2 regions of the Caulobacter sp. Root1472 genome follow, and region 2 is predicted to be linked to the other one. Evidence: riboswitches for the same ligand, from Rfam matches in the RefSeq annotation. Region 2 holds a riboswitch; the other holds the start of a gene.
The links. A riboswitch is a leader RNA that binds a small molecule or an ion and turns the genes downstream of it on or off. The one in region 2 is predicted to bind cobalamin.

Region 1 (15,606 bases), on a different contig from region 2:
GACGACTTCGACCTGCTCAGCGGCCAGCCCAAGGCGTTCCACTATGTCGCCAATTCCGGCAACGGGCTGGATCGGAACTTCTGTCCGGACTGCGGGTCACGGGTCTTCACCAGCAATCTCGACGGCTTTCCCGGCGCGGTCTTCGTCCAACTGGGCAGCCTGGATCGGCCGGACCTGATCGCGCCCAAGCTGGAGATGTTCACCGCGCGCCGGCTGGACTGGAACAGGCCGCTGGACCTGCCGCAGTTCGACGGCATGCCGAACTGATCTATTCGGACCGCAGCCGCGCGCGAACGTCCTGGTAGGCCGCGGCGACCAGGGCGTTCAGCGCGGCGGCGTCCATCGGCCGGCCCCAGGGTCTCTCCGCACCGCGCCGGCAAGTCGGAAGAGCTCCGTCATCGGGCCAGAATGCCAGCGCCGCCCGGGCTTGTCGAAATCCCGGCGGCGGGTCGGCCCCGCTCGCCAAGCCATCCTGAGCCTGGCGAGCAGAGGTTCCCGCCGCCGTCAGGCCGGAACGACGGACCGGCGGACGATCCGCGCCGCCTCGACCATGTTGGCCAGGGCGGCCTGCGTCTCGGGCCACTGGCGGGTCTTCAGGCCGCAGTCGGGATTGACCCACAGCTGGCCGGCCGACAGCCGCGCCTCGGCGGCCTTCAGCAGGTCGGTGATCTCCCCGACGGCGGGCACGCGCGGCGAGTGGATGTCGTAGACGCCTGGACCGATCTGCGCCGGATAGGCGTAGGCCTCGAAGGCGTCCAGCAGTTCCATCTTCGAGCGGGCGGTCTCGATGGAGATGACGTCGGCGTCCATCGCCCCGATCGCGGCGATGATGTCGTTGAACTCCGAATAGCACATGTGGGTGTGGATCTGGGTGTGGTCGGCCACCCCCGACGCCGCCAGGCGGAAGCAGTCGACCGCCCAGTCCAGATAGGCCGCCCAGTCGCCCCGGCGCAGGGGCAGGCCTTCGCGCAGGGCCGCCTCGTCGATCTGGATGACCTTGGCCCCGGCCGCTTCCAGGTCGGCCACCTCGTCGCGGATGGCCAGGGCGATCTGGCGGCAGGCCACGGACCGGGGGAGGTCGTCCCGCACGAACGACCAGTTCAGGATGGTCACCGGGCCGGTCAGCATGCCCTTCACCGGCCGGTCGGTCAGGGACTGGGCGTAGGCCCACCAGTCCACGGTCATCGGGGCCGGGCGCGAGACGTCGCCGAACAGGATCGGCGGCCGCACGCAGCGCGAGCCGTAGGACTGCACCCAGCCGTGGCGGGTGAAGGCGAAGCCCGACAGCTGCTCGCCGAAATACTGCACCATGTCGTTGCGCTCGAACTCGCCGTGGACCAGCACGTCCAGCCCGATCTCGGCCTGCCAGGCGACAGTGCGGGCGGTCTCGGCGCGCAGGAACGCCGTGTAGTCCACGTCGCTCAGCTGGCCCTTGCCGTGGGCCGAGCGCGCCTGGCGCACCGCCTCGGTCTGGGGGAACGAGCCGATGGTGGTGGTGGGGAAGGCCGGCAGGTCCAGGCGCGCGATCTGCACCGCTTGCCGACGGCCGAACGGCGAGCGGCGCCGGGCCATGTCCGGCGTGGTGGCGGCCAGGCGCGCGGCCACCGCCGCGTCGTGGATCCTGGGCGAGGCGCGCCGCGCCTTTGCCGCCTCCGCGCTGGCGGCCAGTTGGGACGCCACCGCGGCCCGGCCCCGGTTCAGCGCCGTGGCCAGCACCACCAGCTCCTCGATCTTCTGGACGCCGAACGCCAGCCACTGGCGGACCTCCGGATCGATCGCCGTCTCCAGGTCCAGGTCGATCGGCGCGTGCAGCAGCGAGCAGGACGGCGCCAGGATCACCCGGTCGCCGCCGCGCCGCGAGACGATCGGGTCCAGGCGATCGAGCAGGGCCGGCAGGTCGGCCCGCCAGACGTTGCGGCCGTCGATCACCCCCAGCGACAGCACCAGGCTTTCGGGCGCCAGGGCCAGGACCGCGTCGAGCTCTTCTGGCGCGCGCGCCAGATCGACGTGGACGCCGTCGACCGGCAGGTTCACCGCCGTGGCCAGGTTGTCGCCATAGGCGCCGAAATAGCTGGTCAGCATCAGGCGCAGGCCGGGCGCGGCATGGGTCAGGGCGCCATAGGCGCGGCGCAGCTCGCCGCGCTCGAAGTCGGTCAGATCCAGCGCCAGGCAGGGCTCGTCCATCTGCACCCAGTCGGCGCCGGCCTGCTGGAGCCGGACCAGGATCTCGGCATAGACCGGGACCAGGGCCGACAGCAGCGACAGCGGCGAGAAGTCCTCGTCCCTGGTCTTGGCCAGCTTGAGGAAGGTGACCGGGCCCAGCAGCACCGGGCGGGTGTGGACGCCCAGCGCCCGGGCCTCCAGGAACTCGTCGATCGGCTTGGTGGAGGTCAGGGCGAAGGCCTGGTCGCGCGACACCTCCGGGGCCAGGTAATGGTAGTTGGTGTCGAACCACTTGGTCATCTCCAGGGCCGGCAAGCCGGAACCCTGGTGATGCGCGTGACCGTGGGCGCAGGCCGCCTCGGTCGCGCCGCCTTGCGCGCCGCGCGCCATGGTGAAGTAGCCGGCGGTGTCGGTCGGGCCGCCTGTCCAGCCGTAGATCGCCGGAATGGCCCCGACCATGACGCTGGTGTCCAGCACATGGTCGTAGAGCGAGAAGTCGTTGCTGGGCACATGGACCACGCCGAGGGCGGCCTGGCGGGTCCAGGCGCCGGCGCGCAGGGCGGCGGCCGTGGCGAGCAGCGCCTGGGCGTTGGTCTTGCCCGCCCAATGGTTCTCAAGCGCGAACTTCAGTTCGCGGTGCGGTCCGATGCGGGGAAAGCCCAGGGTGGCGACGGTGACGGTCATGTTCGAAAAGCCTCTGCCGGTGTGATGGCGGAGGCGGGTCGGGACGCGCGCGAGGGGACGCGCACGGGCCATGGGGTCCGGTCACGCCTTGGCATGCGACCAGACCGGACACCCCGCCGGAGGACGTTATCTGTCGGGGCAGGTCTCCTGGCTCACGGGTCAGCGCCCCTGTCCTGGCCTTCCCGACACGCCACCGATCCAGCTCGGCGCGTCAGTGACACGTATCGGACAGCGGCTCGCCGCTCACAGTTGCGGGGGCAGCGCCGGATTCGGGCTTTCAAGACCCTCACCGACTTCCCTCTTAGCTGCGGACGCGCGAACGCCCGCAGACCACGACCCGCCCAGAAGGCGCGCGTTCCCGCCCGGCGTCAAGAGGGACATAAGGATATCTTTATGTGATTTCGAGGGGCCGGCGCCGCCCTAACAAAATGTCGCACCCGGCGATCCTTAAACCTGCGGGAAACGATGCTTCCCCTAAGGCTGCCCTTTGGTGTGTGGGCTTCCTTGCGAGCGCGGGGAAGGGGAGGGCGTCTTGCGGCAACCAACGGATCTCGGCGTCGCCGCCCAAGGCGCTCGCAAGCCGTGGCGGGGTTACGGTGATCTGCGCCTGGAAGCCGCGATCTTCCTGCTGGTGGCCGTGTCGTTCGCCGCTGTGCTGGGCAAGAGCGCCATCACCAGCCAGACCCTGGTCCTGTCCTCACAGTCGGGCCGGTTCGCGACCTACGGCTATTCCGACGCTGAAAACGGCGGGCGCACCATCGTCTCCGTCGATCCGCGCAAGCCCCTGTCCTGGTCGTGCGACATCCGCCAGGACGCGGCCTATCCCTATTGCGGCTACGGTCTGGCGCTGGACGTCGGGGGCCAGACCGACGGCCTGGACCTCTCGCGCTTCCAGACCATCGTCCTGCGCTTTTCCTACCAGGGGCAGGGCGACCGCCTGAGGCTGGTCGTGAAGACCTCGCCGAATGCGGCCGTACAGGCAAAACTGAAGGGCGAGCAGATGCCCTTGGCGATGGACATCCCTGTCGTCCAGGGCCGTAACGAAGTGCGCCTGCCGCTGAACCAGCTGGCGCCGGAGGAATGGTGGGTGGCCAGCCACGGCCTTTCGACCGCCGAGGCCGCGCCGAACCTCGAGACGGTCCGTTCCGTGGCCATCTCCACCAGCGGCGCCAAGGTCGGCCATCTGGCGATCTTGGTCGACGACTTGACCTTCGAAGGATCGTACCTTTCGACCGAGCAGTTCTACCTTGTCATCCTCGGGCTCTGGCTGGTGCTGTCGGCGGGCTTCCTGGTCTGGCGCTTCCTGCACATGCGCGGCGACTACGAGGCCCGGAGGCGTCGTCAAGCGGAGGAGGCCGGCCGGCTGGCCGAGGCCCACGCCGCCGCCCAGGCCGCCAGCAGCGCCAAGTCGCGATTCCTCGGCAATATGAGCCACGAACTGCGCACGCCGCTCAACGCCATCATCGGCTACGCCTACTGGCTGGAGCGCACCGCGCTGGACGCCAAGCAGCGCGCGGCGGTCAAGACGGTGCAGGCCAGCGGCGAGCACCTGCTGGCCGTGATCAGCGACATCCTGGACGTGGCCAAGATCGAGGCCGGCAAGTTCGAGCTGCTGGTCGCGCCCTTCGACCTGCATGATTGCGTCGCGGGCGCGGGCGAGATGTTCCGGTTGCCGGCGCGTGACAAAGGCCTGGACTTCGCCGTCGGCTTGGATCCGGACGTCCCGCGGCGAGTCGAGGCGGATGAAAAGCGGGTTCGGCAGATCCTGATCAACCTGCTGGGCAATGCGATCAAGTTCACCGCCAGCGGTCGGGTCGACCTGCGGGTCAGTCTCGTCGAAGCCATGGGGGAAACCGCGCGCCTGCGTTTCGCCGTCGACGACACCGGTGTCGGGATCGCGCCGGACCAGCTGGACGGCGTCTTCCGTCCGTTCGAGCAGGCGGGCGACGCGGCGGACCGAAACGAGGGCACGGGCCTGGGGCTGAGCATCAGCCGGCAGATCGTCACCTTGATGCAGGGCGAAATCGGGGTCGAGAGCACCTTAGGCCAGGGCAGCCGTTTCACGGTCGAGATCACGGTCCCGGTTCCCAAGGCCGAGGTCGAGGCGACCGGGCCGGCGACGCCGCGGCTCCGGCGCTTAAGGTCGGCTTAGGGCTTTCGTTCCATTTTCGCGGCCGCTCCGGACAGCCGCGGCGCGAAGATCCGGGATCGACATGAGCGCGGCGTCTGCGGTCGCATCGTCACCCGGCCGCGCTCCGGTGGGGCCATGAACGGGCCATACTTCGGCCTGCAACTTCCAGCGGAGTACGCGCGTCGGGTGGGGGCGCGGGAACATGACGCGAGGAGGCCAAGCGGGCCGGGACGGAACTTGGCGCGTCGCCGGGTTCGTGGCTTCCGCCCTGCTGCACGCCGTTCTGCTCGCCTGTCTCCTGCATTACGCCGCGCGGGACATGCCCGCCTACGATCAGCCGCCGCCTCTCCAGGTCGTCCTGATCACGCCCTCAAGATTGGACCGAGATCGCGAGACGCCTCGTCCGGTTCGCCGCCGTGTCGTGGCGCGGACCAGCGACGCGCTTCCGATCCCGCCCGGATCGTCCTTGTCGTCCATGTCGAACATCGCGCCTTCCAGGCCGAAAGGGACCGCGGTCGCTGACGTCGGGCTCGAAGGGGCCGCGCCCGAAGCGGCCGCGCAGGGCGCGGGTGGTCTTGCCGCGAGTGGGCGGGAAGCCCTCCGCGGGCTGGGCGGCTGCAATCGGCCGACGTTCTCGCGACAGGAGCGCGAACGTTGCGAGGCGGAGCGCTGGGCTGGCGTCGCACCGGCCACCGCACGGCTGAATCTGGACCCTTCCGGCCGCTTCGCGAAGGATCCCACGCCCTATCTGGTGCGCCGTCCCGAGAAGGGCTGCCGCCTGAGGATGACCGGGGATGCGGACGCCCGCGGAGACGATCAAAATGTGCGCGCCGGCGTCACCTGCGTGAAGCGGTTCTGAGCAGCCCGCCCTACTTCGCTACCGTGTTGACCACGGCCCCCGCGCTGGCTCCGACCACCGCGCCCACGGGGCCCGCCACCACCGCTCCAGCCAGCGCGCCACTGGCTGCGCGTTGCTCCATGTCGTGTCCGCAGGCCGACAGGCTTAACGCCGTCGCAACCCATAGCGGAACCCAGCGCAGAGCAGTCATTATGTCCTCCAGGACAATTACACCTGTGCGGTAGAGTAACGGCGATCCGGAGCGGTGGTTCCGTTGAGAGCGACGCGGCGGAAGTCTATCCTCGGAGGTGAATATTCGTCGCGGACCGGAATTTCGGGACTGTCGCGTTTTTTCGTTAGAATCAAACAATTAACCAATCCATCTGTCGCGCGGGCGGCCAAAATTCAGGCTGCGGCGCCGCGTGCGCTTGCGACTCGTGGCCGGATGCGTCATAAGGCGGTCATAAGCAGGACTTCGGCCACGATCGTGAACCGGCCGAACCTCCGCTTTCAGAGCTGCCCGACAGTGCTTTTTCCGGGTCTCTGAAGGCGTTTTTGTCGGGGGGCGGACCGCCCTCGCCGCGCAGGACACGAGTTTTGAATATCAAGTCGCAGACGTGCGCAGACGCGCGCGCGCTGATCGGCGCCGTATTGGTTGGGTCGGCCACGGGTCTGGCCCTCGGCGGCGTTTACCTTGCGGGGGGCATGGCCCAGGCCGCTAGTCAGCACGCACGCGTATCTCGCCTGGCCGACGGCGCCGAGGGGAACTTCTCCGATGCGGCGCTGTATCAGGCCGCGTCGCGGATGGACGCCGGCGCGCTGGCTATCGCCCGTCGTCACGATCCCTACACCGTCGCCGGCGGCGCCCAGCGGGACCGACAGTCGGCCCTGCTGGTCGAGCGCCTCGAACAGCGCCAGCAATCCGACAGCCAGCGCCAGCCGCTGTTGCTGCGGGCCAGCTTCGGAGGCCCGTTCAATCCGGCCGTCGCCCCGTTTCGCCTGACAAACGCTCTGGAAAGCTCGCGTGAACTCGAGTGCCTTTCCGAGGCGGTCTATTACGAGGCCCGCGGCGAGACCCCGAGCGGCCAGGCGGCCGTGGCTCAAGTGGTTCTAAACCGCGTACGCCACCCTTCGTTCCCGAAATCGATCTGCGGCGTGGTGTTCCAGGGCGCCTCGACGCGCGGTTGCCAGTTCAGCTTCGCCTGCAACGGTTCGATGCGCGCGCCGCGTGAACGCGGGGCCTGGAACCGGGCTCAGAAGGTCGCCGCTCGCGCGCTGTCCGGCGCGGTGATGACCGAGGTCGGGGCCGCCACCCACTTCCACACCACCGGCGTCGCGCCGGGCTGGGGACCGCGCCTGCTGCGCGTCGCCCAGGTGGGCATGCACGTGTTCTATCGCTTCGGCGGCCGCTCCGGCGCGCCCGACGCCTTCAGCCGCACGCCGCGCCCGTCGTCGGCCGACGATCTGCCGACCATCACCCTGGTCAACCTGACGCCGCCGCCGTCCGCCGACGGCAAGTCGGCCCCGATCCAGCTGGCCAGCGCCGTGGTGGTCTCGTCCGACAAGCCCGCCACCGTCGCCGGCGGCATGGGCGGTCCGCTGGGCCCGGTCTCCGAGCCGGCTTCCGCGCCCGCCATGCACCCGACCAAGACCTCGTCCCCGTCGGGCGACGCGGTCAAGGCTGCTGCAGGACCGGCCGCGAGCGGAGCTGCTTCCTGACCACGCTCGGCATGTGGTTGCTGGCGAAGCGCATTTGCCGGGCCCGCTTGCCGACGAAATAGTGCAGCTCTTTCCCGTGGACGGCCCGCCAGATCACCTCGGCGGCGTCCTCCACGAGATAGACCGGGAGGCCGCCGCCGCGCAGGGCGTCGGCCATGTTCTGGTTGCTGCCGGGCGCGCCGGTGTTGAGGATCGGCGTCTCGACGAACCATGGCATCACGCAGGCGACACTGACGCCATGCGGCTTCCACTCGATGTCCAGGGCCTCTGAGAGTCCCCGCACCGCGAACTTGGTGGCCGAATAGACCGCCAGGCCAGGCGAGCCGTAGAGGCCCGCGCAGGACGAGATGTTGATCAGCCGCGAGCCGGACGTCGCCCTCAACCAGGGCAGGGCGGCCCGGGCGCCGCTGATCACGCCCTTGAGATTGATGTCCAGCTGCAGGTCGATGTCGACGTCCTGATGGCTGTCGAACGGCCCGAACCGGGCCACGCCGGCGTTGTTGAGCAATACGTCCAGGCGGCCCTCGGTCAGCTCGGAGAAGTCGGCCAAGACGGCCGTCCAGGCGGCGCGGTCACGGACGTCCAGGGCGAAGGTCGCGCCGTTGCCGGGACCGACCGCGGCCAGGGCGGCCTTCAGGCCTGTCGTGTCGATGTCGGAGAGGCCGACGAACCAGCCCTCGGCGGCGAAGCGCTTGGCGCTGGCCAGGCCGATGCCGCTGGCGGCGCCGGTGATGAAGACGGCCTTGCGGTCATTAGCGGTGGTCATGGCGCGCCTCCCCTTGTTTGTTATCAGCGATCAGACGCCGGAGAAGGCGGCGGGGTCAAGCGTCCCGCGATAGCGTCATCCCCCGCTTCGCGCGGGGGATGACGCTGCATTGGAGCGGCTCAGTCGGTCTGGTCGTCGACCTCGGCGCCAGGGCCGTTCTTGATGATCGAGTCGATCGCGTTCTTGGCCGAGGCCTTCGAGGCGTAGCCCTCGGTCCAGAAGATGGTCTCGCTGTTGTAGACGAAATAGGCGACGAACTCGCCCGCCTTGTTCTTCTTGATCTGGAACTTGTGGGCCATGGGGGGCTCCCTTGAGACTCTTTGTTGTGTCGACGAACCGACCCCGCAGCGTCGCTCCGGCAAAGCTGAGCGTCAATCGCGCAAGACTTCACAATTCATCTGGAGGACACATCTTTTACAAACCTTCACGGACCAGCGCCCCATGACCCCTGACCAACGCCTCGACCAGCTGTCGCGCGACCTGCTGGCCACGCCCTATAGCGGCCTGACGGCGGTGCAGAGGAGCGTCATCGACCTGATCGCCGCCGAGGCTCCGACCGGGCTCAACAAGGCGCTGCTGGTGGATGACCGAAGCTTCTGGGACCGGCTGGCCGACCGGGTCGCGGCGATCGGCGGCTCCTGGGCGTTCATCGGCGGGTTCTGCGCCTGCCTGGCGCTGTGGATCGCGCTGAACGTCGGGCTCAAGCCCTTCCACCTGTCGTTCGACCCCTATCCGTTCATCTTCCTGAACCTGATCCTGTCGACCGTGGCCGCCATCCAGGCGCCGGTGATCATGATGAGCCAGAACCGCCAGGCCACGAAGGACCGGCTGAACGCCGAGCACGACTATGTCGTCAACTTGCGCGCCGAACTGGAGATCATGCGCCTGCACGACAAGCTGGACGCCCTGCGCGAGACCGAGATGGTCGAGATCCTGCGCTGCAACACCGAGACGCTGGAGATCCTCAAGGCCCAGGTGGCCAAGATGGCGGAAGAACGGGGCTGAGGTCGGGCTGAGTTCGGGCGCGGTCGGGGACAGGCGCATGCGCCTGTCCCCGCCTTACGCCGCGGCCTAGATGTCGAAGCTATGAAGGTTGTTCACCCGAGGAGCGGCTGAGAAGCTGGGGTTGCGAAGCACCAACCTTGGCCGGAGGTCCCCCCGGATGAACATCCACAAGAATGCTCGGCTGACGCCTGTTGGTCGAGCCCTGATGATTGCCCGTATTGAGCAGCAAGGCTGGTCGGTGGCGCGGGCCGCCGAAGCCTCGGGCGTGTCGCGGCGCACAGCCAGCAAGTGGTTGCAACGGCATCGGCGGGGCGGCGAGCGAAGGCTTCACGACCGCAGCTCGGCGCCGCGCCGATGTCCGCGCAGGACCTCCGCCGGGGTGGTCGGCCAGATCGAGGCGCTGCGTCGTCAGCGCATGACGGGCCCCGCCATCGCCCGGGCCCTGGGCCTGGCCCGCTCGACCGTGGGGCTGATCCTGCGCCGGCTGGGCCTGGGCAGGCTGTCGGCCCTGGATCCGAAGGCGCCGATCGTCCGCTATGAGCGCGCCGCGCCCGGCGAGATGATCCACCTGGACATCAAGAAGCTGGGCAAATTCAACGTCGAAGGCCATCGCGTCACCGGCGACCGCCGCAAAGGCCGCTCGCGCAAGGCTGGCTGGGACTTCCTGCATGTCTGCGTCGATGACGCCTCGCGCCTGGCCTACACCGAGGTCCTGCCGTCTGAAGGCCAGCACGACGCCACCGCCTTCCTCCAGCGGGCCATCACCTGGCTCGCCGCCCATGGCGTCGCCGTCCAGCGGGTGATGACCGACAACGGCTCGGCCTATCGCTCACAGCTGTTCGCCCAGGCCCTGCAGGCCGCCGGCGCCAAGCACGTACGAACCCGGCCCTACACGCCCCGCACCAACGGCAAGGCCGAGCGCTTCATCCAGACCAGCCTGCGAGAATGGGCCTATGGCCGGCCCTACGCCTGCTCGGACGATCGCGCCAAGGCCATCAAGCCCTGGACAGACAGCTACAATCTCGCCCGACCCCACTCCGGCATCAAAGGCCTCACACCCTGGCAGCGTGTGAACAACCTTCTTGGAAACGACACCTAGAACGCGAAGCGCGCGCCGACCACGGCGCCGGGCGCCGTCATGTTCAGCTTCTCGTGCCGCTCGCCGGCCGGGCTGGTGGTCTTGACCTTGATCGAGCCGGTGTACTGGTAGCGGCCTTCGGCGAACAGCGAGATGCGCGGCGAGACCGCGACGCTGGCGCCGGCCATGGCCTGCAGGGTCAGGGCGTCGCCCTTGTCGTCGAGCAGGCCGTCGTCGATCTTCACCTGGGCCACGCCGACGCCGGCGCCCAGATAGGGCTTCACCGGGCCCGAGACGGGGAAGTCGTAATAGCCGTTCAGGTCGACGCTCAGCGCCTTGACCTTGCCGCCGCTGGCCGCGAACACGCCGACATTGGAGGTCAGGGCGGAGTCGACCTTCTGGCTGCGATAGCCCAGGGCGATCTCGCCGCGCCAGTTGGCGCCGATCGACGAACCCCAGGCGATGGCGCCTTGGGCGCCGGACTTGACGTCGGCGTCCACCGACCAGCCGTTGGCGAAGCCGTAGTCGTAGTCGGTCTTGCCGATCAGGCCGCCCGAGACGGCGATGTACTGGCCGCTGGCGGGCGCGGCCGAGGCGGGCGGCGAGCCGGCGGTCTGGGCCGCGGCGGCGCCGGCCACGGCCAGGGCGGCCACGGCGGTGGTGATGAACAGACGCATGAAATCCCCCGAAAAGGTACTGGTCCGGGATCGGACCGCGTCGCGATAGGGGGCTTCGCCAGCGGCGTAAATCTCAGGTTGTCCAAGCTTTGCTGTTTGTTGCGCGCTATGGCGCCGCTGCAACATCCGGTTGCGCGCCGCGGGCCGCGCGCCGCAGCGCCTGCGGCGGCTGGCCGAAGGCCCGCAGGAAGGCGCGACGCATGCGTTCCGGGTCGCCGAAGCCGGTCTCCAGGGCCACGTCCTCGACCTGCAGGGGCTGGCTGTCGAGCAGGGCGCGTGCGGCCTCGACGCGCAGGCGCTCGACCGCCTTGGCCGGGGTGGTCCCCGTCTCCGTGGCGAACAGCCGGGCGAAGTTGCGCGGACTCATCGCCGCCCGCTCGGCCATCTGGTCGACGGTCAGCGGCAGGGCCAGGTTCTCGCGCGCCCAGGCCAGCAGGTCGTCGAACCGCCCGCCTTGCATTTCCAGCAGGGCCGAGAACTGGGACTGGCCGCCCGGCCGGCGGTGATAGACCACCAACTGCTGGGCGACGCCCCGGGCGATCGTCTCGCCCAGATCCGCGCCGATCATCGCCAGGGCCATGTCGATGCCGGCGGTGATGCCCGCCGAGCTCCATAGCGACCCATCCTGGACGAAGATCTTGTCGGGCTCCAGCCGCACGGCCGGATAGCGGCGCTGGAAGTCTTTGGAACGCCGCCAGTGGGTTGTCGCCCGGCGACCATCCAGCAGGCCCGCGGCGGCCAGGACATAGGCTCCGGAGCAGACACTGGCCGTGCGACGGGCGGTGCGGAAGGTGGCGCGGGCGAAGGCCAGGGTCGCCTCGCAGATCGCCGGCGACCGCGTTCCCTCGCCGCCCGAGACGATCAGAGTGTCCAGCGGCGGCGCGTCTTCCAAGGCCCCGGCATACATCGCCGCTCCAGACGAACTGGCCACCCTTCCTGGCTCACGGGCCAGGACATGCAGGCGATAGGCGCCGGGCGCGAACCGTTCGGCGATCTCGAACGCCGCGATCGGTCCCGCCGCGTCCAGTAACTGGAAGTCCGGGAAGATCAGAAAGCCGATGTCGCGAGTCATGGCGTCGTCTTTCGGGATTGGCGGATTTCGAGGGAACTATGTCATTTATGCCGAACGCTAGGCGGGCGATGCTGCGGCGTCAACAGGAGGGCTCCTATGCCGAAACCGCCGCCGTTCCACATCGTGTTCGCCCTGTTTCCCGATGTCACCCACCTGGACTTCACCGGCCCGCACCAGATCCTCAGCCGCCTGCCCGGCGCCCGGGTGGTGATCGCCAGCCAGGCGGGCGGCGAGATCGAGGCCGAAGGCCTGGTGTTTTCCCGCGTGGCGCGGCTGGCCGATATCGAGCATTGCGACCTGCTGTGCGTGCCGGGCGGCTTCGGCGTGACCCAGGCGATGGCCGACGAGGCCTATCTGAAGGCGTTGCGGCGGTTGGCGGCCGGCGCGCGCTACGTCACCTCGGTCTGCACCGGCTCGCTGCTGCTGGGCGCGGCCGGGCTGCTGCAGGGGAGAAAGGCGGCCTGCCACTGGGCCTGGCGCGACCAACTGGCCCTGTTCGGCGCGACGCCGGATCCGGCCCGGGTGGTGCGCGACGGCAATGTCTTCACGGGCGGCGGGGTGACGGCCGGTATCGACTTCGCCCTAACGGTCGTGGCCGAGATCGCCGGCGCGGAGACCGCCCAGGCCGTCCAGCTGGCGGTGGAATACGCCCCTGATCCGCCGTTCCACGCCGGCCGCCCCGAGACCGCCCCGCCAGCCGTGCTGGAGCGCGTCCAGGCGATCTATGACCGCGGCATGGACGAGCGGTGGGCGGCGGCGCGCAGGGCGGGGGAGGCGTTGCGGGTTCAATAGACCCGGCCGACTTGATCCGGACACGAACCTGCCTCACAACGCTCTCAAGCGGAGAGATCGTGAATGCGTCGGATCAAGTCGTTTCTCGTCGGACTGACCGCGGCCGCCAGTCTGGCGGCTGGTTTGGCGGCCGTTTCGCCGGCCTCGGCCCAGGACGCGCCGTTCACCTACGGCGTCTGGCGCAATCCCAAGAACAGCGTCCATGTCGAGATCAAGCCCTGCGGCGGCGGTCGCGCCTGCGGCGTCGTGGTCTGGGCCAACGACGACGCCAAGGCCGACGCCCGGAAGGGCGGGACGCCCGACCTGGTCGGCTTGCAGCTGCTGCGCGATTTCCAGCTGCAGAAGAACGGCAGCTGGAAGGGCAAGGTGTTCGTCCCCGACCTCAACATGAACTTCAACGGCACCGCCGACTTTCCCGACGCCACCACCATGAAGGCCAAGGGCTGCCTGATTGGCGGCTTCCTGTGCAAGTCGCAGACCTGGCGGCGGGTGGACGTGGCGGCGCGCGGGACGCCGTCGAGCTAGAGGCGGCTCCCACCCACGATCCGCCTCCTAAGCCCTCATCCCCGGAACAAGTCCGAGGAAGACGGGACCTACGGGTCCAGCTCCGGATAGCGCCGGAAGATCCCCTCGGTGCTGAAGGGGATCCGCCGCTCCGACGCCAGGTAGGCCGCGACATTCGGCCGTTCCGCCACCGCGTCGCGGACGGCGATCACCCGCGGCAGCTTCGGCTCCAGCCGCTTCATGGCGTTCGGAAAGGCGTAGCGCAGGCCCTCCACCGCCTGGAACAGCGACAGGTCGGCGTAGGTGGGAGCCTGGCCGGTCAGCCAGCCCCCTCCCCCCTCGGTTTTTGGCGGCGCCCGCGCGAGCACCGTCTCGAACCAGCCGAGGAACTTCCTCATCCGGTGGGTGCGGAACTCCTCGGCCCGCCGGGCGGCCTCGGCCTTCTGGTCCTCGTAGTAGAGGCCCAGGCCCACCGGGTGGTGGACGTCATGGGCCTCGGCCACCAGGTCGGCGATCGTCAGTTGCAGCTGGTTGACCCACAGCCGCCCGCCTTCGCCGCGCGGCGCGAGTCCGTGGCGCAGGCCCAGATGCAGCAGGATATTGGCCGTCTGGCCGATCACCAGGTCGCCGTCGACCAGATAGGGCGGGGCGAAGGGCGGACGGTCGTGGCCGGCCATGTCCTCCATCAGGGCCTGCTCGCCGCCGTCTTCGCCGTCGCCGCGCGCCACGTCGGCATAGGCCGCGCCGGCCTCCTCCAGCGCCAGCCGCACGAACTCGCCGCGTCCCTGGATGGTGGGCCAGTAATGCAGTTGGTAGGTCATGTGGGGAGAAACAGGTGGAGGGCGGAAAGGATGCGCGCTCGGCGTGACCGCTTTGCCCCCCTTTCAGCCGTCATTCCGGGCCTTGTGCCCGGAACCCCTCTGTCCGCCGTAGGTGAGGGGGTGTGGCGCGCCAGCGCGCCATTTTGCTTCACCGTCAGCTGAACCAGGGGTTCCGGGCACAAGGCCCGGAATGACGGCGGGATTTGAGAGGTCGTGGATAAACGCCGTCACCCCACCCGCACGCTGGTCATCGAAATCGCCGCGAACACGTCGTCGGTGAAGAACGAGACCGGCTCGCCCGGGGCTTGTGCGCCCAGGACGTAGAGCAGGGGCAGGTAGTGCTCGGCGCTGTTGATCGCCGCGTCGGCGTCTGGGCCCAGGGCGCGCCAGTCGATCAGCGGATCGTGATCCCCGGCCGCGATCAGGGCCTTGGCCGTTTCATTGAAGCGCGGGGCCCAGTCGGGCGTCTCGCCGGTGCGGAAGTTCACGGCGCGCAGGTTGTGGACGATGTCGCCGCTGCCGACGATCAGCACGCCCTCGTCGCGCAGGGCGGCCAGGCGTCGGCCTGCTTCGTAGTGCCAGCGGTCGGGGCGGCCGCGGTCCAGGCTCAGCTGCACCACCGGCACGTCGGCGTCCGGATACATCGGCCGCAGCACGCCCCAGGCCCCATGGTCCAGGCCGCGGGTCGGATGCTGGACGACAGGATCGGGCGACAGCAGCTGCGCCACCCGTTCGGCCAGGGCGGGGTCTCCAGGCGCGTCATAGCGCACGTCGAACAGCGCCTGGGGGAAGCCGCCAAAGTCGTGGATCGTCTCGGGACGGTCCGACGCGCTGACCGCGCTGGCCCCCCGCGTCTCCCAGTGGGCGCTGACCATCAGCACCGCCTTCGGGCGCGGCAGCTCGGTCCCGAGCGCCGCCCAGGCGCGGCTCCAGGCGTTGTCCTCGATGGCGTTCATCGGGGAGCCGTGGCCGAGGAACAGGACGGGCAGGCGGGCGCTCATGGCTGAGTCTTTCAATTAGACACTGACAAAGTTACAGATGGCGTCGCGCTCCGGATATTCAACGGTCGGGCGGTCGCTGGGTCCGTCTCGCCACAGTCTTGGGCTGTGACCCCCTGACGCGCGCCCAGGGGTCACACGCGCTTTCCCGCGTCGCCCAGCTTTGTTAAGGCAACGGACGTTGTGAACGTACCCGTCCAATCCCCGATTCCGGCATCTCGGCCGTCCCCCGAACCGGTGGTGGCCAAGCCGCTCCGCGCCTCCACCCGGGGCGGCGCGCTGGACCTGCTGCGGCTGCTCGCCTCGCTGCTGATCGTCATCTACCATTTCGGGGCCGAGGGCCCGATGCGCATCGAGC
Region 2 (15,606 bases):
CGAGCCCGCCGGTGTCGCGGCCGACGATCATCGCCACGGCCGCGCGGGCGGCCGGCAGGTCGTCGGCCCGCAGCGGCGCCAGGACGGCCGCGACATGGTCGTGCAGGCTGCGTTGGGCTAGGCCGACCGTCGCGATCAGGGCGACCAAGGCCAATCCCGGCAGGCTGGCGCCCAGCAGGCTCTGCACCGCGGCGCCCAGCAGGACGGAGGCGGCGACCAGCAGCACGACCAGGACGACGCCCAGCAGCCGGCGCCGTCGGTCGGAGGTCGTCGGCCGGTTCCAGCGTCGCTCCAGCCCCTCGATCAGCGCCGCCGGCCAGGCCACCGGATGTCCCGCCAGCCGGTTCAGCGCGGCCGGATAGCCCAGCAGCGCCTCCAGGCCCAGCGCCAGGGCGACGACCCAGGGCCAGGGCGCCGTCTCAGCCATCGACGCGCCCGATCAGCTCGATCAGCGGTCCCCAGGCCCCGGAGACGATGGCGGTCCGCACGCCGTAGGCCCGCTCCAGCACGGCCGGCGTCAGGGCCTCCAGCGGCGGGCCGTCGGCGATCAGGGCGCCGTCGCGCAGCACCAGCACCCGATCGGCCAGGCGCAGGGCCACGCCCAGGTCGTGCAGGGTCATCACCACCCCCTGGCCGGGCTCGGCCGCGAAGGCGCGCATCAGGTCGACGGCGTCCAACTGGTGGCCGGGGTCCAGCCCCGCCAGCGGTTCGTCGGCCAGCAGCCAGGACGGCTCGCCCGCCAGCACCCGGGCCAGCAAGGCGCGGGCGCGCTCGCCGCCGGACAGGGTGGTGACGGCGCGCCGCGCTAGGCCGGTCATGCGGGTGCGGACCAGGGCGGCCTGGACGGCGGCGTGATCGGCGTCGCTGAGGCCGCGGGCCCCGCTGTGCGGGGTGCGGCCCAGGCCGACCAGGGTCTCGACGTCCACGGCCCAAGCCACCTCCGGCGTTTGGGGCAGGAAGCCGATGCGGCGGGCGCGCTGGCGATGGGGCAGGGCCAGGATCGGGCCGTCGTCCAGGCGGACCTGGCCGGCGTCGGGGCGGCGCAGCCCGGCCAGGCAGGCCAGCAGGGTCGACTTGCCCGCGCCGTTGGGGCCGACGATGGCGGTGACCTGGCCGGCGCGGAACCGCGCCCCGACCCTGGCCAGCACCGCGCGGCCGCCCAGGGCGACGGTCAGGTCCTCGGCGACCAGGTCGTTCATGCGGGCGTCCTTCATGCGAGCCTCCGGCGCATCGAGATCAGCAGGGCCAGGAAGAACGGTCCGCCGATCGCGGCCATGGCCACGCCCAGCCGGACCTCGGCGGCCGAGGGCGTCAGCCGCACAAGGATGTCGGCGGCCAGCACCAGGGCCGCGCCGGCCACGGCGCTGGGGGCCAGCAGGGCGCCCGGCCGGTGGCCGACCAGAGGCCGCATCAGGTGCGGGGTGATCAGGCCGACGAAGCCGATCATGCCGGTCACCGCCACGCTGGCGCCCGAGGCCAGACCGACGCCGAGGGCCAGCAGCGTCCGGGTCAGGTTCAGGTCGATCCCCAGAGCCTTGGCCCCTGTTTCGCCCAGGGTCAGGGCGTCCAGCGCCCGGCCCAGCATCAGCATCAGGCCCGAGCCGACGGCGATGAAGGGCAGGGCTCGCCAGACGTCGTCGGCGCTGCGGTCGGCCAGCGAGCCCAGCAGCCAGTTGATGATCTCCTGCGCGGCCCAGGGGCTGGGGGCCAGGCTCAGGGCCAGGGCGACGCCGGCGCTGGCCACGGTGTTGAGGATCACCCCGGCCAGGATGAAGGTGATGGTCCCGCCGGTCCCGCCGGCCAGGATCAGCATGACGGCCACGCCGAGGCTGGCCCCGACCATCGCCGCCGCGAACAGCAGCCAGGGCGTGGTGAGGCTCAGGCTCAGATACATGGTCATCACGGCACCCAAGGCGGCCATGGACGACACGCCCAGCACGCCAGGATCGGCCAAGGGGTTGCGGGTGTAGCCCTGCATGACCGCCCCCGACAGGCCCAGGGCGGCGCCCACCGCCATGGCCAGGATCGTCCGCGGCAGCCGCAGCTCGAAGATGATCGCCCAGCGCGGGTCGGCGGCCAGGGTCCAGGCGCTCCAAGGCACCCAGACCCGGCCGGCCATCAAGGACAGGCCGCTCAGGAGCAGCACCAGCAGACAGAGGCCGCCCAGCAGCAGGAGGCGCCGGGTCATGCGGCGGCGCCCAGCACTTGCCGGCGGGCGGTGGCCAGGGCGGCGGCGGTGTCCGCCAGGCCGGGACCGCCGCAATAGAGCAGGCGTTCGGGGAACACCGCCCGGGTCATGCGCGACGAGATACTGGCCAGGGCCGGGTGGTTGAGGATCTTCTCGGCGAAGGTCGGGGCGTTGGGCGCGGCCTGGCCGGCCAGCAGCACTTCCGGCGGATCGTCCAGCAGACGCTCCAGCGAGACATTGCCCCACTTCCTCAGGCCGTAGCGCTGGGCGACGTTCACGAAACCGGCGCGGCGCATCATCTCGTCGACCAGGGTGCCGTGGCCGGCGGCGAAGCCGTTGGGCTGGAAGACCAGGGCGGTGACCGGGCGGGCGCCGGGACGCGGCGCGCTCCTGGCCATCGCCGCCTCCACCCGGGCGATCAGCGCCTCGCCGCGGTCGGGATGGCCGACGGCCGCCGCGATCCGTCGGATCTGGACCTGGTTCTCGACCCAGCTGTTGGGCACCTTGAACAGCTCTGTGCGGATGCCCAGCCGCGTCAGCGCCGCGCGGGTGGCGGGCGAGGAGTGGGCGGCGGTCAGCACCAAGTCGGGGCGCAGGGCGATCACTTCCTCGGCGCTTTCGTAGGTGATCGGATAGCCCAGGGCGATCCTGGCGATGCTCGACTGCTGCGGGTCGCGGGCATAGTGGCTGAGCGCCGCGACCTGGCCGCGGTCGGCGACGTTGACCAGCACGGCGTCCAGGCAGGGGTTCAGCGAGACCACGCGGGGCAGGGCGCCGGCGCTGGCGACGCCGCCCAGGAAGCCTGTCGCCAGCCCCGCGCCGACCGCCGCGCGGCGGGTGAAGCCGGTCAAAACTCGACCCCGCGCTGGGCCTTGAAGCCCTGCTCGAACGGATGCTTGACCAGGGTCATCTCGGTGACCAGGTCGGCGATCTCCAGCAGCTGCGGCTTGGCGTTGCGGCCGGTCAGGCAGACATGCTTGTCGCCGGGGCGAGCCTTCAGCACCGCCACCACCTCGTCGATGTCGAGATAGTCGTAGCGCAGGGCGATGTTGATCTCGTCCAGCAGCACGAAGTCAAGCTTGGGGTCGGCGATCATCTCCTGGGAGACCAGCCATGCGGCGCGGGCCGCGGTGATGTCGCGCGCCCGGTCCTGGGTGTCCCAGGTGAAGCCCTCGCCCATGACTTCGTAGCGCACCTGGTCGGGGAACTTGCTGAAGAACAGGCGTTCGCCGGTCTTCCACTTGCCCTTGATGTATTGGACGACCCCGACCTTCAGGCCCCAGCCCAGGTTCCTGGCCACCATGCCGAAGCCGGCGGAGGACTTGCCCTTGCCGTCGCCGGTGTGGACCAGCAGCAGGCCCTTCTCGAGGGTCTTGGTCTGCATCATCGCGTCGCGCTCGGCCTTGAGGGCCTTCATGGCTTGGGCGTGCTTGGTGTTCAGGTCTTGGATGTTGAGGTCGTCGCTCATCGGAGGTTCTCCAGGGCGTCGGCGAGGCGGAGCCAGTCCGCCTGCGGGCCAGGCAGGCCGAAGCGGATCAGGGTCTCGTCCCAGAGAAAGGGGCGGGTGAGGATCCCGGCGCGGGCCAGCATCTCGAAACGGCGGGACGCGTCGGCGGCCTGGGCCAGGCGAAACAGCGGCGTACCGCCGACGATCGTGAAGCCGGCGCCGTCCAGCAGGCTGTCCAGCCGCGCGGCGTCCTCGATCAGGCGCAGGCGGGTCTGGACCGCCCAGGCGGTGTCGGCATAGGCCGTCAGGCCGGCGGCGATCGCCGGACCCGAGACGGGCCAGTCGCCCAGCGCCCGGCGGACGCGGGTCGCCAGGGCCGGCTCGGCGACCAGGAAGCCCAGCCGCGCGCCCGCCAGGCCGTAGAACTTGCCGAACGAGCGCAGGACCATCAGCCCTTCGTGGCCGGTCGCGCCGGCCAGGACGGCGACCGAGCGCGGCGGATCGAGGTCGGCGAACGCCTCGTCCACCAGCAACGGTCCGTCGGCCAGGTTGAGGACCTGGTCGGCCGACAGGACGCGGCCGGTGGGGTTGTCCGGATTGACCAGCACCCGCAGGTCGGCCGCCGTCTCGTCCAGGTCGACGATCCGGGCGCCCGCCGCCCGCCAGGCGTCGGCGTGGCCGCCATAGGTCCGGGCCGGGATCGCCACGCACCGCGCGGTCAGCAGGCGGGGCAGAAGGCGGATCAACGCCTCGCTGCCCGCCGCCGCGACGACCCGGGCCGGATCCTCGACGCCGAACGCCGCGGCCGCGATCCGCTCCAGTCTCCGCAAGGACTCCGGATCAGGAAGGCGCGACCAGGTTTCGGGGTCAAGGGCCGGGATCGGGTAGGGGCGCGGATTGATCCCCGTCGACAGGTCCAGCCATGGCGTCGGCGCATTCGGCCAGGCCGCACACGCCGCCCCAAGGCGTCCGCCGTGGCCGAGGAAGGCCGCCGGCGTGGTCACGGCTAGAACCGCGCCCGAACGCCAGCGAAGGCGCCGCGGCCCAGGGTCCCGTAGCCGTAGAGGGTCTCGTAGTGCTGGTCGAACAGGTTCTCGACCCGGCCGTACAGCTCGAACGTCTCGTTGATCGGATAGGCGATCCGTACGTCGGTCAGGACATAGCTCTTCAGCCGCCGGGTGTTGGACGGGTTGTCGAAGCTGTGGCCAACATACTGCATCGTCACCCCGCCGGTCAGGCCGTTGGCGAAGCTGAGTTCGGCGTCCGCCGAGGCGGTCTCGCCGGCCCGGCGCGCCAGGTCCTTGCCGTAGTTCGGGCCGGCCGACCTATTGACCGCGTCCATGTTGGTGTAGTTGGCCGACAGGGTCAGCCGGGTATTAACCTCGAAGCTGCCTTCCACCTCGACGCCGTCGGCCTGGGTCTTGGCCGTGTTGGCGTAACCGCCGTAGTTGGGCGGGGTGTTATTGGACAGGAAGTCGATCTGGTTCTTGGTGTCGCGGTTGAAATAGGTGATCGCGCCGCGCAGGCGGCCGTCCAGCAGGCTGTGCTCGACGCTGAGGTCCCAGCTCTTGGCGGCCTCCGGCTTCAGGTCGATGTTCCCGTAGTCGCTGTACAGCTGGTACAGCGACGGGGCCTTGAAGCCCTCGCCATAGTTGGCGCGGAAGACGGTGGTTCCGCCGTTCGGGCTCCAGGTCGCGCCGGCCTGGTAGGTGGTGGCCCCGCCGAAGGTGTCGTGGTCGTCGTGGCGAACGCCGCCGGTCAGGGTCAGGCCCTCGACCGGCTTGGCCTGCAGTTGGCCATAGACGCTGTCCATGCCGGTGGCGTGGCGATCGACGTCTGGGCTGAACGACGGCGAGGCGGTGCGGAACCAGGTGCGCTCGGTCTCGGCGCCAAACACCGCGCGCCAGACGGGATTGATCGTCCAGGTGCCCTGGTATTCTAGGCTGTTGTCCGTGCCGCGCGAGTCGAAGGTCTTGGGCGCGCTCAGGGTGGGGTCGTAGTTGTCGCGGTCGGTCTGGGTGTAGGCGTAGCCGATGCGGCTGCTGAGGGCGCCATCGAAGTTGGACAGGCGCGTCCCGACATAGCCGACCAGCTCCCTGGTCTTGCCATAGTCGGCGGTGTCGCCCAGCGCATAGGGCGGGGCCGGGAGCGAGCTGTCGTATTCGTTGCGGCCCCGGGCATAGGACAGGCGGGCGTCGAGAGCGGCCCAGTCGGTGACGTTCAGGTCCAGGCGGCCGCTGACGGCGGCGTTGCGGTAGCCGTCCTTCTCCTGGCCGCCCATGGCCTTGTCGAAGTTGGAGACGCCGGCGGTGGTGTAGGACCCGGCCGCCAGACGCCACCCGCCCCAGGCGCCGCCGGCCCCGACCCCGACCCGGGCGTAGGCCGTGGCGCGCGACCCGCCCTCGACCGTGGCGTCACCCGACAGCGGCCCGTCGGGGGTCTTGGTGATCATGCTGACCACGCCGCCGATGGCCTGGCTGCCCCACAGGGTCGATTGCGGGCCCCGCAGCACCTCGATGCGGTCGACGTCGCCGGCCAGCAGGGTGGCGAAGTTGTAGCCGCCGCCGGTCGCCGACGGATCGTTGAGCTTGACGCCGTCGATCAGCACGGCGGTCTGGTCGCTCTCGGCGCCGCGGATGCGCACCTGGGTCGAACCGCCGACGCCGCCGTTGCGGGTGACGCTGACGCCGGGGGTGCGCGACAGCAGGTCGGAGACCACCACCGCCTGGCGCTGGCGCAGGGTCTGCGCGGTGATCACGGTCATGCTGACCGGGACCTCCGACAGCTTGTCGGCGGCGCGGCCGGCGGTGACGACCACCTGGTCGACAGCGTTGGTTTCGTCGAGGGGCTCGGCGGCCAGGACCTGGCTGGGCAGGACCAAGGCAGGCAGGGCGGCCACCAGGGCCAGGATGGAAATCGGGCGCATGTTCAAGTCCTCCGTGCGCGGCAACGAAGGCAGGCCCGGGGATCCGGACCGGCCTGACGATGTCGCCTCGGGGGAAAGAACCCCATCGTACGGCGCACCCCGGCCGGACGAAGGACGACCGCGACGGGCAGGTCTCCTGGCTCGCGGGTCAAGGCCGGTGCGCGTCGCCTTCCCAATCGTTCTCTTGAAGAGGACGGTCAGTGGCGTAGTGACGCGCGGGCTCGCCGCTTACAGTTGCGGGGGCAGCCCGGGTTTCGCACCCGAGTTCCCTTTTCATCCTCTTTCGAGGAACCTGTCGCGAGAGCTGCACTATATGTTGCGTCGCACACGGTCAATCTGGCTGGAGATCTGGAGCACATCTTGCCGTTTACCCTCGTCTTGGGCGGAGCCCGATCCGGCAAGAGCGCCTTCGCCCAGGCGGCGGCGGAGGCTCTAGCCTCTGAAACCGAAGGCCGGCTGGTCATGATCGCCACGGCCCAGGCCTTCGATTCGGAGATGGCCGAGCGCATCGCGCGCCACCGGAAGGACCGGGGTCCGGCCTGGACGACGTTGGAGGCGTCGCTCGATATCGCAGGTGCGTTGGCGCCGCTGGGCGCGAAGGACATCGTCGTGGTCGACTGCCTGACGCTGTGGCTGTCGAACCTGATGCTGGCCGAACGCGACGTGGCGACGGCGGCCGCCGGGCTGGTCGAGGCGGCCGGACGGTTTCCGGGAACGCTGTGGTTGGTCTCCAACGAGGTCGGGTTCGGCATCGTGCCGGACAACACCCTGGCTCGGCGATTTCGCGACGAGGCGGGCCGCCTGCACCAGGCCCTGGCCCAGGCCGCCGACGCGGTGACCCTGGTCGTCGCCGGGCTGACTCTGCGCCTGAAATAGGTGTTGAGACGGGGATAGACGGCGCTCCATCCCCGTCGCGGACGCAAAGAACATCAACGATCTCAACGCCCTGAAAAATAATCAGCGTCACAAGTCCTCGGAGCTCAAACCCGTCTCATACTGATCTCGTCTCCATCGCGGGGGAGGGCTCTTGGTACCGGCTCAAGCAGGCGATGGGGATGGAACCGAGCGGGGCCGCCTGGGCCTGGCGATCGGACCGCGGCGGGCGGCGGGGCTCAGAAGGCTCCAAGGCTTGTCGGGGGGCGATGGCGGGACAGGCGGGTTGACGGGGCTGGGAGTTCAAACCGGCCTGTTCCAGGATCAGTCGGAGTCGCCGACGGCCCCTTCCGGGCGACTTTGATCCTGCCCGCCTGAGGGGAAACGTCGATCGGGATGAAACAAGCCCTCAATCGCCGTCCCTTGAGACAAACGGTTTCGCGGAGCGGTCAGGTCTAGCCGAAACGCACACTCGCGCCTCCCCACCCCTCCTTTCGGGAGATCCCGAAAGGCGACGAAGCCGTGCGTCCTAGATCCTCCCCCTGTGGGGAGGTGTCGGCGAAGCCGACGGTGGGGGGAGTGATGGGGTTATGGCCGCGACCCAGATCGAGCATCCTACGACTCCCCCCACCGATCGCTGCGCGATCGCCTCCCACACAGGGGGAGGGACGGAAGCGCTTGAAGTTGAAACCAAAAGACCGCTGTTATGGCGGGTACTAAAGTCTGCACGAAACAGACGCCGTTCGCACGGACGGGCGGCGCGCCGGGAGGACGCCATGAACGCCTTTGCCCCCATCGCCGCTTCCGAGACGCTCGACTATGCCGGCCTGACCGTCACGCCCGAGGGGCCCGTGCTTGGGGCCGAGATCTCGGGCGTCGATCTGCGCCACCCCCTGGCGCCGGAGATCGTCGCCGCGATCCGGACGGCGCTGCTGCGCCACAAGGTGGTGTTCTTCCGCGACCAGGACATCAGCCATCAGGACCATGTCCGTTTCGGCCGGTATTTCGGGGACTTGGAAGGTCATCCTGTCACCGCTCACGTGCCCGGCTTTCCCGAAATCCTGCACATCGAGGCCGCCGACGGCATGAAGCTGCGCGAGGAGATCGTGCCGATCGTCCGCGCCGCCAACAAGTGGCACACCGACGTCACCTTCCGCCCCGCGCCGTCGATGGGCGGGGTGCTGCGCATGCGCCAGATGCCGGCCCAGGGCGGCGACACCCTGTTCGCCGACACCGCCGCGATCTATCGCGACCTTCCCGACCAGCTGAAGGACCAACTGGCGACTCTGAAGGCCGAGCACGATATCCTGCAAAGCTACGGCTACCGCGTCGACGAGGCCAGGCGCCAGGAACTGCGCGCGGCCCATCCGGTCCAGGTCCATCCGGTGGTCCGCACCCACCCCGAGACCGGCGAGAAGCACCTGTTCGTCAACAAGGTCTTCACGACACGGATCCTGGGCCTGCCCGAGGACGAGGCCGCCAGGCTGCTGGCCGAGCTGCTGGACCGCGTGAAGACCCCCGAATACCAGGTCCGCTTCCGTTGGACGCCCAACGCCGTCGTCTTCTGGGACAATCGCGCCACCCAGCACTACGCCATCCTCGACTACTGGCCGCAGGAGCGCGTCGTCGAGCGGGTGACGATCCAGGGGGACGTTCCCTTCTGAAACGACCACAGCTTGGATTTGGTGTCGCCATCCAAATCAAGGACTTATCGAGGAAACCTGATAGGCTCTCAGGGGCGCGAGGCGCGCGTGTCGACCCGGCGCTCCATCAGCAGCAGGCTGAGCATGACCAGGAAGGCGAACACCAGCAGGGCGCCGGCCAGCTTGTGGGCCTTGTCCCACTCCAGGGCCTCGACCAGCCGGTAGATCTCGATCGACAGCACCTCGGTCTGGCCCGGAACGCCGCCGCCCAGCATCATCACCACCCCGAACTCACCGACCGTATGGGCGAAGACCAACAGGGCGGCGACGGCGTAGCCGGGCAGGGCCAGCGGCAGGGCCACCCTGATGAACGCGGCCCAGGGCGAGGCGCCCAGGGTGGCGGCGGCCTCCAGCGGCTCGTCGCCCACGGCGATGAAGGCGTTGCGCAGCGGCTGGACGGCGAACGGCAGCGAATAGACCAGAGACCCGATCACCAGGCCCTGGAAGGTGAAGGCCAGGGTCCTCACCCCGAACGGATGCAGCAGGGCGATCAGCGGGCTCTGCGGGCCCAGGGCGATCAACAGGTAGAAGCCCAGGGCGGTCGGGGGCAGCACGATTGGCAGGGCGACCAGCGCCCCGACCGGGGCCTTCCAGCGCGACCGTCCCCGCGCCAGCCACCAGGCCAGGGGCGTGGACAACACCAGCAGCAGGAGGGTGGTGACGCTCGCCAACCGAGCCGTAAGCCATGCGACCTCCAGCACGGTCACCGGGCCTTGAGCTTGATCGGCGGCGGGCGGTTGGGCATGGCTTTGGTTCCAGCCCTTCAGTCCGCGAGGGCGCTCGGTTATGTAGCCAGATTACATAACGAGCTTTCCGATCCAGGTCACCTTCGCCACGAGGTTTTCGATGTCCATCGACGGTGATCTGAGCGCGTCCCTGGTCCTGCGTCGCGGCGGCCTGGCGCGGGTGGGCCTGGAGCGCATCGCCCTGATCGAGGCGATCGGCGGCCTGGGCTCGATCAGCGCGGCGGCCAAGCAGCTGGGCCTCAGCTACAAGGGCGCCTGGGACGGGGTCCAGGCGCTGAACAACCTGTTCGACGCGCCGCTGGTGGTCGCCAACGCCGGCGGCAAGGCGGGTGGGGCGGCGATCGTCACACCGCGCGGCCTGGCGGTCATCCGGGCCTTTCGCGAGGTCGAGCGCGAGATCGGCGCGGCCCTGTCGCGGCTGGAGGCGGGCCTGGCGGCGCCGGAGCCGGACATCGGCCAGGGCCTGGGCGACCTGTTCTGGAGTCTGGGCCTGCGCACCAGCGCGCGCAACGCCTTGCGCGGAACGGTGGCGGCGATCGCGGATGGCGAGGTCACCGCCCGGGTCTCGATCGACCTGGGCGAGGGCTTGGCGATCGCCTCGATCATCACCCGTCGCAGCCGCGAGGAACTGGGACTGGCGGTCGGCAAGCCCGCCGTCGCCCTGATCAAGTCCAGCTTCGTCGTCCTGGGCGACGATGATCCGTCCGAAGGCGAGACCAACCGCCTGGCCGGGACGGTGGTCGACCGCGAGGATGGAGGCGAGGTCAGCGAGGTCACGCTCGCCCTCTCGGCCGGCAAGACCCTGGTCGCGACCGTGGCGGCGTCCGAGGCGACGCTGGTTGTCGGCGCCCGCGCCACGGCCACGATCGCGCCGTCCAACGTCATCCTCGCCGTTGAATAGGCGGTCGTCAGTGAACCGTGGCCCGCTCGGGCGCCGGGGCGTCGTCCGGCTCCTGGCGCAGGCGGGCGGGCAGGGGATAGCCGTCGACCCGCAGGGCGGCGTTCAGAGCGCGCGCCAGCACCATGGTCGGCTGGGCGTCGACCAGCAACGGCTCGAGCAGGGCCTCGCCCGCCGCCGTCGCCGTTCCCGCCAGTCCGCAGGAGACCATCAGCCGTTGCTCGTCGGTGGAGATGCCGCCACAGGCCGGGCATTCCACCTGGATCGGCCGCCGCAGGCTGGCCTCCACCGACTGCATCCAGGCGACGAACAGGCCGCCAGTCCGGTTGGACGCCCGAAAGGCCAGGGCCTGGGCGACCAGGCGCGTGGGGTGCTCGCCCGCCGACCTCAGCGCCGCCCACTGGCGCATGGCGCTGAGGAGCAGCCTTTCACCGACGGTCGGCCCGGCGGTCCAACGCGGCGCCATGGGATCGGGTGTCATCGCAGCCTCTCGGACGAGCGTCGCCTTCATTGTTGCGACTGGTTCGCATTTAGCGCCCCACCTAATTGCGAGTCAATCGCAACTTCCCGCCTCCAGCGCGCTGGACCGGTGCGCGCCAGCAGCCTAGGTTGAGGTTTGGCCGCAACCCGTCCGTCCGCCTTGAGTCTCTGGAGCCCGCGCTGTCCGCAAACCCTCGATCGATCACGCCGATGATCCGGCTGTACGGCGAGAAGCGGGCCAATCTGGTGCGCGTCTTCGCCGCCAAGCTTCGCTCGGCCAGCGAGGCCGAGGACCTGATCCAGGACCTGTACCTGAAGGTCCAGGCCCTGGGCGACGTGGAGGTCGAGGGCGACGGCTCGGCCCTGCTGTTCCGCATGGCCAACAACCTGATGCTCGACCGCTTGCGAAGCCAATCGCGGGCTGGGGCGCGCGACGAGGGATGGCGCAGCCTGCAGGGCACTGTGCTGGGCGACCAACAGGTGGCCGATGTCCCGTCGGCCGAGGAGGTCGTGGCCGGCCGGCAGCGGCTGAGCGCGATGATGACGGCGGTCGACGCCTTGCCGCCCCAGGTCGCGCGTGCGTTCAAGCTTCATAAGCTGGAAGGCCTGAGCCACGCCGACACCGCGGTCGCCATGGGCGTCAGCCGCAGCTCGGTCGAGAAGCATGTGAGCGCTGCCCTGAAGGCGCTGATGGCGAAGCTGGCATGAGGGTGTTTCCTGGTTTTGACACAGCTTGTGGAGGTTTCGCCGCCTTGGTGACGTCTTATCCTTGCAAGGACGCGGCTTGGCGTCAGGACGGAGCGAAATGACGCGCGCCCAAACGGACATCGATGCGGAGATGGCCGAAGCTGTCGACTGGCTCGTCCGCCTGCAGGGCGAGGCGGTCACCGAGCGCGACTGGCTGAATTTCGACGCCTGGCTGACGGCCTCGCCGGCCCATGCCCAGGCCTATGACGCCGTGCTGACCTTCGACGACCGGCTCACGCTCGACAGCCGCCTGGCCCAGGCCGAACTCGCCGCCGAACCCCTGACGGCCTCCCTTGGCAAGGTCGTCCCGCTGAGGCCGGCGCGGCGGGTTTGGATCTGGTCGGCCGGCGCGGCGATCGCCGCCGCCTTCGTGGCCGGCGCGATCCTGCTGCCGGGCAGCGGCCTGCTGGGCGCCCACGAGACGACCTATGTCACGGGCGTCGGCGAGCGTCGGACGGTCGCCTTGGAGGACGGTTCCCGGATCGAGATGAACGCCGCCTCGCGGATGACCGTGCGGTTCGAGCGCCGCGCGCGCCGCGTTCACCTGGACGACGCCCAGGCCTTCTTCGACGTGGCCGAGGACGCCTCGCGGCCGTTCCTGGTTTCGGCGGGCGACACCCAAGTGCGCGTGGTCGGCACCCAGTTCGACGTCAGGCAACGCGACGGCCAGGTGGCGGTCAACGTCCAGCGGGGCCTGGTCGAGGTGCGTCCCAACCTGCCCCGCGACGCCGCGCCGTTCCGGCTGCGACCGGGGCAAGGACTTTCGCACCGCAAGGGCCAGAGGGCGGACGCCCGGGTCCAGGCCGTGGCCGTCGAGGAGATCGCCGGATGGCGCAAGGGCCGGCTGATCTATCGCGACCAGCCGCTTTCGCAGATCGCCGGCGACATGAACCGGCTGTTCCCGCGTCCGGTGAAGCTGGCCGACGCCGAGGCCGCCAACCTGCGACTTTCCGGCGTGTTGATCGTCGATGACCAGGATGCGATGGTCGACCGACTGTCGCACCTGCTTCCGGTACGAACGACGACGACCGACGACGCCATCGTGATCCGGGCGCGCTAGGGTCTTGCTGACGGAACCGGAATCGTTCGAAGCGCGAAGCTTGAGCTCTAGGGGGATAGAGCTGGAGCCCGATGATTTCGGACACGGAATCCCAGCTTCGCGGTCGGCCTGACGATCCGGGATGTCCCGGCGCGATCGCCGTCGTCCGCCTGCGCCGTTCCGGTCCCGTCCTGGTCCTGACCCTGGCGTCCAGCCTGGCCCTGGTGACTGAAGCCGCCGCGACCTCGGCGCGGTTCAATTTCAACATCCCGGCGAAGTCCCGGTCGGAAGCCCTGATTGACCTGGGCGTCCGGGCGCGGGTGACCCTGGGCGGCGCCTCGTCCTGCCCGGGACGCAGCGAGGCGGTGGTCGGAGTCCTGACCCTGCGCCAGGCGCTCCAGGCGGTGACGGCGGGGGCGGCGTGCCGGTTCGAGATCCTCGACAACGCCACGGTCAGCATCCGTCCCGCACGGGCGACACGAGCTCCGGAGCCGGCGGAGAGGCCGCACGCCGTCGCCCCGTCGCCGGTGGTCGCGACCCCGGCCATCGACAGCGTCATCGTCACCGCCACCAAGCGTCCGACCCGCCTGGGCGCGGCGGCCGGCGGACTCAGCGTGATCAGCGCCACGCGGCTGCGCGACGCCGGCGCGATCGACACGACCAGCATCTCCCAGCAGACCGCCGGCTTCATCACCACCAACCTGGGGGCGGCGCGCAACAAGATCATGCTGCGCGGCCTGTCGGACGGCACGTTCACCGGCCGCACTCAGCAGACGGTCGGCACCTACCTCGACAACATTCCGCTGACCTACAACGCCCCCGATCCGGACCTGCGGCTGATCGATGTCGACCGGGTGGAGATCTTGCGCGGGCCCCAAGGCGCGCTCTATGGCGGCGGCTCGCTGAGCGGGGTCTACCGCATCGTTTCCGCCAAGCCGGTGCTGGACGAACGGTCGGGATCGTTGCTGGCCGGTGCGGCCGTCACCGAGTCCGGCTCGCCCAGCAGTCGCTTCGAGGGCGTGGTCAACCTGCCGATCGCCGCCGGCCGCGCCGCCCTTCGCCTGGCGGGCTACAGTGACGTGGATGGCGGCTATGTCGACGACGTCAACCTGCGCCTCTCCAATGTCGACCGCACCACGCGGACCGGCGGTCGCGCCGCCCTGGCGGTGGCGCTGGATCCGGAATGGTCGATCCAGCTGTCCGGCGCGCGCCAGGACCTGCACGCCACCGACAGCCAGTATACGACCCCCAGTCTGGGCGGCCAGAAGCGCGCCAACCAGGTGCGCGAGACCCATGACAACGTCCTGGAGCAGGGCGCGGTGACGGTCACGGGGGCGGGCGACTGGGGCCGGTTCGTGTCGTCGACCGGCTATGTCCGCCATCGGTTCGCCAGCCGGTTCGACGCCACCGCGGCGCTGAACGGCGCGGGAGGAGACTCCCTCGACGTCGGCCTGTTCGACGAGGCCAGCAAGGTGCGACTGCTGGTCGAGGACGTGGTGCTGTCGTCTCCCGACACCGACCGCTTCCGGTGGCTGTTCGGGCTCTACGGCCTGGCCAGCCTGGAGGACTCCGACGGCGAACTGCGGGCGCGGACCTATTTCGATCCTTCGCGCCTGATCTATCTGGAAGCCCGCCGCGACCGGCGACGAGAGCTGGCCCTCTATGGCGAGACCGCCTACGACCTGGGCGGCGGTTGGACGGCCAGCCTCGGCGGCCGCGCCTTCAGCAGCGAGGTGCACACCACCTCGTCGGTCGAGGCGCCGGCGCCGGGCCAGTCGCGCGCCCTTGACCGCAAGGCGCGGTTCACCGGCGTCTCGCCGAAACTCTCGCTCCAAAGGACCTGGAACGGAGGCCTGGTCTATCTGCTGACCTCGGAAGGCTATCGCTCCGGCGGGTTCAATTCGGGCGGGCTGGTCGCGCCGTCGGCGCTGCGCGGCGCGTTCAAGCCCGATCACCTGCGCAACTATGAGATCGGCGGCAGCTTCCGGCCCGGCGACGGCCGCATGATCCTGCGCGCCGCCCTGTTCCACGACGTGTGGACCGACATCCAGACCGACCAGTATCTGAGCTCGGGCCTGTCCTACACCGCCAATGTCGGCGATGGCCGCAACACCGGCCTGGAGGTCGAGGCGACCGTCCTGGCGGCTCCCGGCCTGACCCTGGACGCCAACGCCCTGTTCAGTCGCCCGCGCCTGAGCAAGGTGAACCCCAACTTCGCCTCGGCGGCCCAGAGCGGGCTGCCCGGCGTGCCGGACGTCTCGGCCGGGCTCATGGCGCGGTACGAGCGGAACCTGGCCCGCGCGCGACGCCTGGTGCTGACCAGCGAGCTGGAATATGTCGGCCGCTCGCGCCTGACCTTCGACCGCCGCCTCTCGCCGTCGATGGGCGGCTATGTCACCGGCCGGCTGTCGGCCGAGTTGGCGACGCGGGACTGGACCTGGACCCTGGCGGTGACCAATCCCGCCAACGCCTCGAGCGACACCTTCGCCTACGGTAACCCGTTCAGCTTCGGCCAGGTGCGCCAGGTCACGCCGCTACGCCCCCGTACCTGGAGTTTCG

Region 1: linked by a shared signal. The riboswitch ahead of metE (5-methyltetrahydropteroyltriglutamate--homocysteine S-methyltransferase) and the one ahead of ASD47_RS00930 (TonB-dependent siderophore receptor) in region 2 are both predicted to bind cobalamin.

Annotation. Positions count from the first base shown of each region.
Region 1 is NZ_LMFX01000023.1:67,822-83,427, forward strand. Features, by position in the region: gene ASD47_RS15285 (GFA family protein) at 1-267, shown strand, start outside; gene metE (5-methyltetrahydropteroyltriglutamate--homocysteine S-methyltransferase) at 505-2,847, opposite strand; cobalamin riboswitch at 2,967-3,197, opposite strand; gene ASD47_RS15295 (HAMP domain-containing sensor histidine kinase) at 3,380-4,999, shown strand; gene ASD47_RS15300 (hypothetical protein) at 5,235-5,837, shown strand; gene ASD47_RS15305 (cell wall hydrolase) at 6,414-7,535, shown strand; gene ASD47_RS15310 (SDR family oxidoreductase) at 7,492-8,301, opposite strand; gene ASD47_RS15315 (DUF1508 domain-containing protein) at 8,421-8,600, opposite strand; gene ASD47_RS15320 (DUF1003 domain-containing protein) at 8,743-9,306, shown strand; gene ASD47_RS15325 (IS481 family transposase) at 9,464-10,405, shown strand; gene ASD47_RS15330 (outer membrane protein) at 10,402-11,061, opposite strand; gene ASD47_RS15335 (GlxA family transcriptional regulator) at 11,168-12,133, opposite strand; gene ASD47_RS15340 (DJ-1/PfpI family protein) at 12,230-12,925, shown strand; gene ASD47_RS15345 (DUF2147 domain-containing protein) at 12,989-13,450, shown strand; gene ASD47_RS15350 (glutathione S-transferase) at 13,519-14,250, opposite strand; gene ygiD (4,5-DOPA dioxygenase extradiol) at 14,478-15,251, opposite strand; gene ASD47_RS15360 (acyltransferase) at 15,456-15,606, shown strand, end outside.
Region 2 is NZ_LMFX01000001.1:192,673-208,278, forward strand. Features, by position in the region: gene cbiB (adenosylcobinamide-phosphate synthase CbiB) at 1-427, opposite strand, end outside; gene ASD47_RS00905 (ABC transporter ATP-binding protein) at 420-1,214, opposite strand; gene ASD47_RS00910 (iron ABC transporter permease) at 1,211-2,188, opposite strand; gene ASD47_RS00915 (ABC transporter substrate-binding protein) at 2,185-3,039, opposite strand; gene cobO (cob(I)yrinic acid a,c-diamide adenosyltransferase) at 3,036-3,656, opposite strand; gene cobD (threonine-phosphate decarboxylase CobD) at 3,653-4,639, opposite strand; gene ASD47_RS00930 (TonB-dependent siderophore receptor) at 4,642-6,561, opposite strand; cobalamin riboswitch at 6,670-6,872, opposite strand; gene cobU (bifunctional adenosylcobinamide kinase/adenosylcobinamide-phosphate guanylyltransferase) at 6,922-7,437, shown strand; gene ASD47_RS00940 (TauD/TfdA family dioxygenase) at 8,211-9,098, shown strand; gene modB (molybdate ABC transporter permease subunit) at 9,167-9,838, opposite strand; gene ASD47_RS00950 (TOBE domain-containing protein) at 9,984-10,784, shown strand; gene ASD47_RS00955 (hypothetical protein) at 10,792-11,262, opposite strand; gene ASD47_RS00960 (RNA polymerase sigma factor) at 11,472-11,969, shown strand; gene ASD47_RS00965 (FecR domain-containing protein) at 12,067-13,068, shown strand; gene ASD47_RS00970 (TonB-dependent receptor) at 13,140-15,606, shown strand, end outside.